2 linked regions of the Ruminococcus sp. HUN007 genome follow. The protein of the gene in region 2 interacts with the protein of the main gene of each other region in a pairwise test. Links are inferred from orthologs where the notes say so. Each region holds a gene or a part of one and is shown on either strand. Other genes may lie near its edges. The genes, in order: ribD and CC97_RS13015.

Region 1 (3,156 bases), 280 kb from region 2 along the record:
TTCCGTGGGTAGCCATAAAATTGACGTTAGCCTGTGTGGCGAACTGCGCTGCACAGATGAAATCGCCTTCATTTTCCCTGTCAGCATCATCGGTAACAAGAATTATTTTTCCGGCACGAAGTTCTTCGAGTGCTTCATCGATAGTATTGTAGTTAAACATTTATGAGTGATTTTCCTTTCGTAAATAGATTATCATAATTTGATCTGCTGTTTCCCGTGTCCTCACTTAAGCGCAGCACGGAGCCGGCTTTGGCAGAGGAAACGGGTTGCAGGAGGTTGAATCCGTAAGGTTGTAAACCGGATTTTCGTTCATGAAAAGAGGTTTACAACCATCACATGAAACCGTTCCGGGCAAGGAATTCTGAGGTAATACCGGTTTTGTTGTCAACCACCTGTCCGGTTTCAACCTGGTTTGATCCTAAAAGTTTTTCTACATATTTTCCTATCATATCGCATTCAATATTTACCCGGTCACCCGGCTTTTTTGAAAGAAGTGTGGTCTCAGATCCTGTATGGGGAATGACGGACACACTGAAATTACTGTCGGTAACTGCCGCTACTGTAAGACTGATTCCGTCGAGAGCAACGGATCCTTTTTCGACTATGTAGCGGAGCAGTGAACTGTCAGCAGAAATTTTCACCCAGACGGCATTTTCCTCGCGCTTCATGGAAGCGATTGTTCCTGTACCGTCAATATGTCCGGAAACGATGTGCCCGCCGAACCTGCCGCCGCAGAGCATGGCGCGTTCCATGTTGACCTCGTCGCCTGCACGCAGGGATCCGAGGGAACTTCGGCGCATGGTCTCGGCCATGACGTCGGCAGTAAATGTGTCTGCCGTAATATCAGTAGCGGTAAGGCACACACCGTTCACGGCAATACTGTCGCCCTCGTGAATGTCTTCAAGCACAACGGAAGCCCTGAAGGTGATACGGGATGACACGTTTCCCTTTTTAACGTTTGCCACTGTTCCCTTTTCTTCAATTATACCCGTAAACAAGCTACTCACCCCCGACGCTGTATTCAATGAGAATGTCACTGCCGATAGTGCTTATTACCGGATCGGAGAGCATGAAGGCCTTATCCGGATAGTCAACGCCGATACCGCCGACGGCAGATCTGGCTGTTGCACCGCCGAATATCTTCGGTGCGATGTAGACCTGAAGCTTGTTTACAATACCCGCTTCAAGAGCGCTGCATGCAAGTTCGGCTCCCCCTTCGAGCAGGATGCTGTCGATTCTGTATTCCGAAGCAAGCTGTTTCATGAGATATTCAAGATCGACCTTTCCGTCCGCGGAAGGAGTTTTTATTATTACCGCCCCGAGATTTTCGAGAACCTCCTTCTTTTCGGCATCGTCACTTACTGTGGCAATGTAGGTCGGTACGGATGATGCTGTTTTCATTATCCGGCTGTCGGCCGGTATGCGCAGCCGGCTGTCGCAGATGACACGTGAATGTACGCCGGCATCTTCAAGCCTGCAGGTAAGAAGCGGATCGTCCGCAAGTACGGTGCCGATCCCGGTCATAACAGCCGAAACACGTTTTCTGGTATGCTGAACATGATCACGCGATTCCTCAGATGTGATCCACTTCGACGCACCGGTATGTGTTGCGATCTTACCGTCTGCCGTCATGGCATACTTGAGAATAACGTAAGGCGTACCGGTTGTGATGTAGTGGAAGAAGATGTCGTTGAGCGCATCGCACTCTTCCCTAAGGACGCCTTCAATAACTTCGATGCCGTGCTTGCGCAGTATGGCAACTCCGTTTCCGGCAACCTTCGGATTAGGATCCGGTGAGCCGATGAAAACACGCTTAATACCGTTTTCGATGACTGCCTCGGTACACGGCGGGGTTTTGCCGTAATGACAGCACGGTTCAAGCGTTACGTAAAGGTCTGCGCCTTCAGCACTTTCGGTGCAGGCTGCAAACGCATTCCTTTCAGCGTGAAGCTCGCCGTATTTCCGGTGATAGCCGCAGCCGATAATGCGGCCGTTCTTCACGACAACTGCTCCCACAAGAGGATTCGGAGAAACAAAACCGGTGCCGCCCTTAGCAAGTTCGACTGCCATTTTCATATATTTTTCATGTTCTGACAAGGCAAACACTCTTTTCGTAAAAAAATAAAAGTACCCTGCTTTTTACAGGGTACTCTGAAAAACTATGCATATCTGCGGCCGTTCAGGCCACATAAAACTGCTGCTTCTTTCATCCGGACTTTACCGTCGGTCCCGGAATTTCACCGGATCGGCCTCTTCAAAGAGGTTCGCGGACTTTACCGCCGGTCATGAATCACACACTACCCTGAAGCTTTATAATATCAGTTTAACATATTTATTTCACTTAGTCAAGGGAAACTCAGATCTCAGTATCTTCTGATGCAGTTTCATCAGCTTCAACAACTACTGAAACATCTTCAGGTTCCACGTCAACAAAGCTTTCCATCTTTGCGCCGCATGCCTGACAGAACTGCTGATCCTTTCTGATAGAAGCTCCGCACTTAGGACATGTTGTTTCAACGTCGAGTGCTGCGAGCTGCTGCTGGAGTTCAGCGATGTGTGCGTTAGCATCGTTGATCTTACCTACTATTTCAGCAAAATCCTCTGCCGGATTCTGACCGAATATTTCAAAATACTTTTTGCCAAGCTCTGTGTAAGCCTTGCTGATGTTTGAGTTTTCTGTGCTGATGTGGCTCTTGAGCTTTGCCTTTTCAGCGAGAAGCTTTGACTTGTCAGCTGCACCTGTTGCAGCCTTTGAAATCTTTTCTCCTGCCTTGCCAGCGAATCCGCCTACTTTTTCTAAAAATCCCATTTTTTCATCCTCCTGTAGTTATATTTGATCACCAGACGGGTATCCGGTTAAAAATAATCCTTAAATATAATTTTAAACTTTTTTTAAGTCAATGTCAATATATTTTGCGTAAGTTATTCATTAAATTATGCGCCGGTCCTGCTTATTAACTTATAACTTTAATTACACAGTCTCTGTGCGGCGGCTGAACAGATGAGAACGTCACTGCAGCGACAGCCTTGTCCGCTATGGATTTGAGGTCACACTTTCCGGATGTGTAAAGTGTGAAGAGCTTATCACCCTTTTTAACGAAATCACCGTATTCCTTTTCGAGTATTACACCGGCAGTGTAGTCAATGGCGCTTTCC
Region 2 (3,328 bases):
CAGAGTACTGCCGCGTCATCACCGTAGCAGCGGTCTCCGTGAAGTTCGTAGAACTCGTCAAAAATATGTGGTATGTAGTCGTTTATAGTAGGGCGTTCCTTGAGCCTTATAAGCTGGAGACGTTCCCACGGTGTCAGTGTGTTTTCGCAGTCGTTCATGTTCTGTAAAGACCTCCGCATTATATCTCTTCAGGACGGTAATTATTGAGTATCATAAGATGTGAAAGTACGCTTCTCATCTTTTTTCTCTCAGCAATCATGTCAACAAATCCCTTTTCAAGCTGGAATTCAGCAAGCTGGAAATCGTCAGGAAGTCTCTGCTTTATAGTTCCCTCGATAACACGTCTGCCGGCGAATCCTACAAGCACCTTCGGCTCAGCAATGATAATGTCGCCGAGCGATGCAAAAGAGGCTGTAACACCGCCTGTGGTAGGGTCTGTGAGGACTGTTATGTAAAGCTGTCCTGCATCACCGTGTCTTGCAACGGCACCTGAGGTCTTGGCCATCTGCATGAGCGAGACCATACCTTCCTGCATTCTTGCACCGCCTGATGCTGTAAATGCTATAAACGGAAGTTTGTTTTCGGTCGCATATTCAATGGCGCGTGTTATCTTTTCACCGACAACGCTTCCCATTGAAGCCATCATGTAGGATGCATCCATTACCGCAATAACTACCCTTATCTTTCTTATACGGCATTCACCTGTTATAACAGCATCACTGAGGCCTGTCTGGGAGCGCAGCGCTTCCTGTTTCTTTTCATATCCCGGAAATTCGATAGGGTTTTTGCTGATCATGTCCTTGTCAAATTCAGTGAAACTGCCTTTGTCAGCCGTGATCCTGATCCTTTCCCTCGCTGAAAGTCTTCCGTGATAGTTGCATGAAGGACAAACCTTGTTGTTTCGGATATAGTCATCTTCAAAAAGTGTTGTCCTGCATCGCGGACACTTGAAAATGATGTTTTCAGGAATAGTCGTATCTGAAACGACATCCTGTTCTTTTTCCCTGTTGCCGTTAAATCTTGTCTTTACAACCTGAAAGATATCTTCAAACATCTTTTATGACTCCTTTTTGCAAGCCGTGGCTTACTTATCTCTGTTCAAGAAATTTTTCGATAAAACCAACATCGTAGGCTCCGCTGCCGAAGGTCTCATTTCTGATGAGATCAAGCTGGAATTCGATGTTTGTATCGATCCCGCCTACTATGAATTCGGAAAGTGCCCATGACATTTTCTTTATAGCTTCCTCGCGTGTGTTTCCGTATACGATAAGCTTTGAGATCATGGAATCATAGTAAGGAGTGATCGCATAACCCTGGTAGACAGCACTGTCAACTCTGACGCCCGGACCGCCCGGTGTGTAGAGTGCTGTTATAACGCCCGGACAAGGCCTGAAGTTCTTTTCAGGGCACTCAGCGTTGATACGGCATTCGATAGCGTGACCTCTGAGTTTTATGTCGTCCTGTGTGAAACCAAGATCTTCTCCGGCTGCTATTTTTATCTGTGTCTTTACAAGGTCAACACCTGTAACGAATTCGGTTATCGGATGCTCTACCTGAATTCTTGTGTTCATTTCCATGAAGTAGAAGTCACCGTTCTTGTCCACAAGAAATTCTATTGTACCTACATTGTAGTAATTGCTTACCTTTGCAGCTGTAACTGCCGCTTTGCCCATCTTTGCACGGAGTTCTTCCGTCATTACAGGGCTCGGGCTCTCTTCGATAACTTTCTGGTGTCTTCTCTGGAGAGAGCAGTCACGTTCACCGAGGTGTACAACGTGACCTGCTTTGTCAGCAACGATCTGTATTTCAACGTGACGCGGACGTTCGATGAATTTTTCGAGATAAACTGCATCGTCACTGAAGAAATTCAGTGATTCCTGTTTTGCTGCGGTTATCTGGGCTTCGAGTTCCTCTGAATTGTTAACTATTCTGATACCGCGTCCGCCGCCGCCTGCAGCAGCTTTTATAAGTACCGGGTAACCGATCTTTTCGGCAAGTTCACGTGCTTCGTCAAGTGTTTTTATTTCGCCCTTTGATCCCGGAATTACCGGTACGCCGGCATCTTCCATGGTCTTTTTTGCATTTGCCTTGTCACCGAGCATGTCGATGGATTCAGGTGAAGGGCCGATAAATGTTATGCCGCATTTTTCGCATATTCTTGCAAACTTTGAATTTTCCGAAAGGAAGCCGAATCCCGGGTGAACAGCGTCAGCACCTGTGATCATGCAGGCTGAGATTATAGCTTCAATATTCAGGTAACTCTTTGATGAATCAGCAGGACCAATGCACACTGCTTCATCTGCGATCTGTGCATGAAGCGAGCTTTTGTCTGCTGTTGAGTATACTGCAACTGTGCGGATGCCGAGTTCACGGCAGGCTCTTATGATCCTGACAGCGATCTCGCCGCGGTTTGCTATCAATATTTTTCTGAACATTCTGTTATGCTCCATAAAATTATTTTAAAACAAAGGAGATCTCGGCAGTAACAGCTTTTTCGCCGTCAACGTGGGCAACAGCCTTGCCTACACCGACAGGTCCCTTTATCTTGATGATCTCAACTTCAAGTGTAAGAACATCGCCCGGTACTACCATTCTTCTGAACTTTGCCTTGTCAACTCCGCCGAGGAAGCCTATTTTGCCCTTGTGCTCGTCGAGTGAAAGCATTGAAACGGCTCCTGCCTGTGCAAGCATTTCAATGATGAGAACGCCCGGTACTACAGGCTTTTCCGGAAAGTGACCGCGGAACCAGAAATCGTCAGCCTTGATGTATTTCTTTGCTACGACTCTTTTGCCCGGTTCCATTTCTACTATTTCGTCTATGAGAAGAAACGGATCTCTGTGAGGAATTACTTCCTTGATCTGTTCCTGATCCATAAGTATGCTCATATCATTATCCCCTTTTTATTTTATGATCATGATCGGCTGATCGTATTCGACCGCTGATGCATTTTCAACGAGTATCTGTTCAACAGTTCCTTCAAATTCGCTCTGAATCTCGTTCATGAGCTTCATTGATTCAACTATGAATATTACATCGCCTTTCTTAACGTGGTCTCCGACTTTAACAAATGCCGGCTTGTCCGGTGAAGGTGAAGCGTAGAATGTACCTACGATAGGTGCTTTTACTACGTTGCCTGTGATCTTTTCATCAGCCGGTCTGGTTTCAGTGTTCTGAACTGCCGGAGCTGCTGCTGTCTGCACTGCAGCTGTTACCGGTGAAGCGGACGGTATTACAGGAGGAACCGGAGGAAGCTTCTTGTCTTCGATCAGGATCGAGCTGTCACCGTTTTTGATTTCTATTCTACCAAGTTTTTTGTCGGAAACGAGT

What was found.
Region 1: the proteins of CC97_RS13015 (region 2) and ribD interact in binary tests that used the Escherichia coli proteins (3 or more experiments, as listed by UniProt). The link is inferred for Ruminococcus sp. HUN007 from one-to-one orthologs.

The regions. Positions count from the first base shown.
Region 1 is NZ_JOOA01000002.1:2,302,299-2,305,454, reverse strand. The notes cover bases 49-2,875. They hold ribD (bifunctional diaminohydroxyphosphoribosylaminopyrimidine deaminase/5-amino-6-(5-phosphoribosylamino)uracil reductase RibD), read right to left. Parts: upstream 2,098-2,875; coding sequence 1,000-2,097; downstream 49-999. Other genes in these bases: CC97_RS14325 (zinc ribbon domain-containing protein), read right to left, coding at 2,357-2,809; ribE (riboflavin synthase), read right to left, coding at 333-998; CC97_RS14345 (bifunctional 3,4-dihydroxy-2-butanone-4-phosphate synthase/GTP cyclohydrolase II), read right to left, coding at 49-160. Also shown: more of CC97_RS14345, read right to left, coding at 1-48; CC97_RS14320 (thymidine phosphorylase), read right to left, coding at 2,955-3,156. UniProt on the Escherichia coli protein: Converts 2,5-diamino-6-(ribosylamino)-4(3h)-pyrimidinone 5'-phosphate into 5-amino-6-(ribosylamino)-2,4(1h,3h)-pyrimidinedione 5'-phosphate.
Region 2 is NZ_JOOA01000002.1:2,025,697-2,029,024, reverse strand. The notes cover bases 263-3,261. They hold CC97_RS13015 (acetyl-CoA carboxylase biotin carboxylase subunit), read right to left. Parts: upstream 2,436-3,261; coding sequence 1,089-2,435; downstream 263-1,088. Other genes in these bases: accB (acetyl-CoA carboxylase biotin carboxyl carrier protein), read right to left, coding at 2,902-3,261; fabZ (3-hydroxyacyl-ACP dehydratase FabZ), read right to left, coding at 2,455-2,886; accD (acetyl-CoA carboxylase, carboxyltransferase subunit beta), read right to left, coding at 263-1,054. Also shown: CC97_RS13025 (acetyl-CoA carboxylase carboxyltransferase subunit alpha), read right to left, coding at 1-179; more of accD, read right to left, coding at 179-262; more of accB, read right to left, coding at 3,262-3,328. UniProt on the Escherichia coli protein: This protein is a component of the acetyl coenzyme A carboxylase complex; first, biotin carboxylase catalyzes the carboxylation of the carrier protein and then the transcarboxylase transfers the carboxyl group to form malonyl-CoA.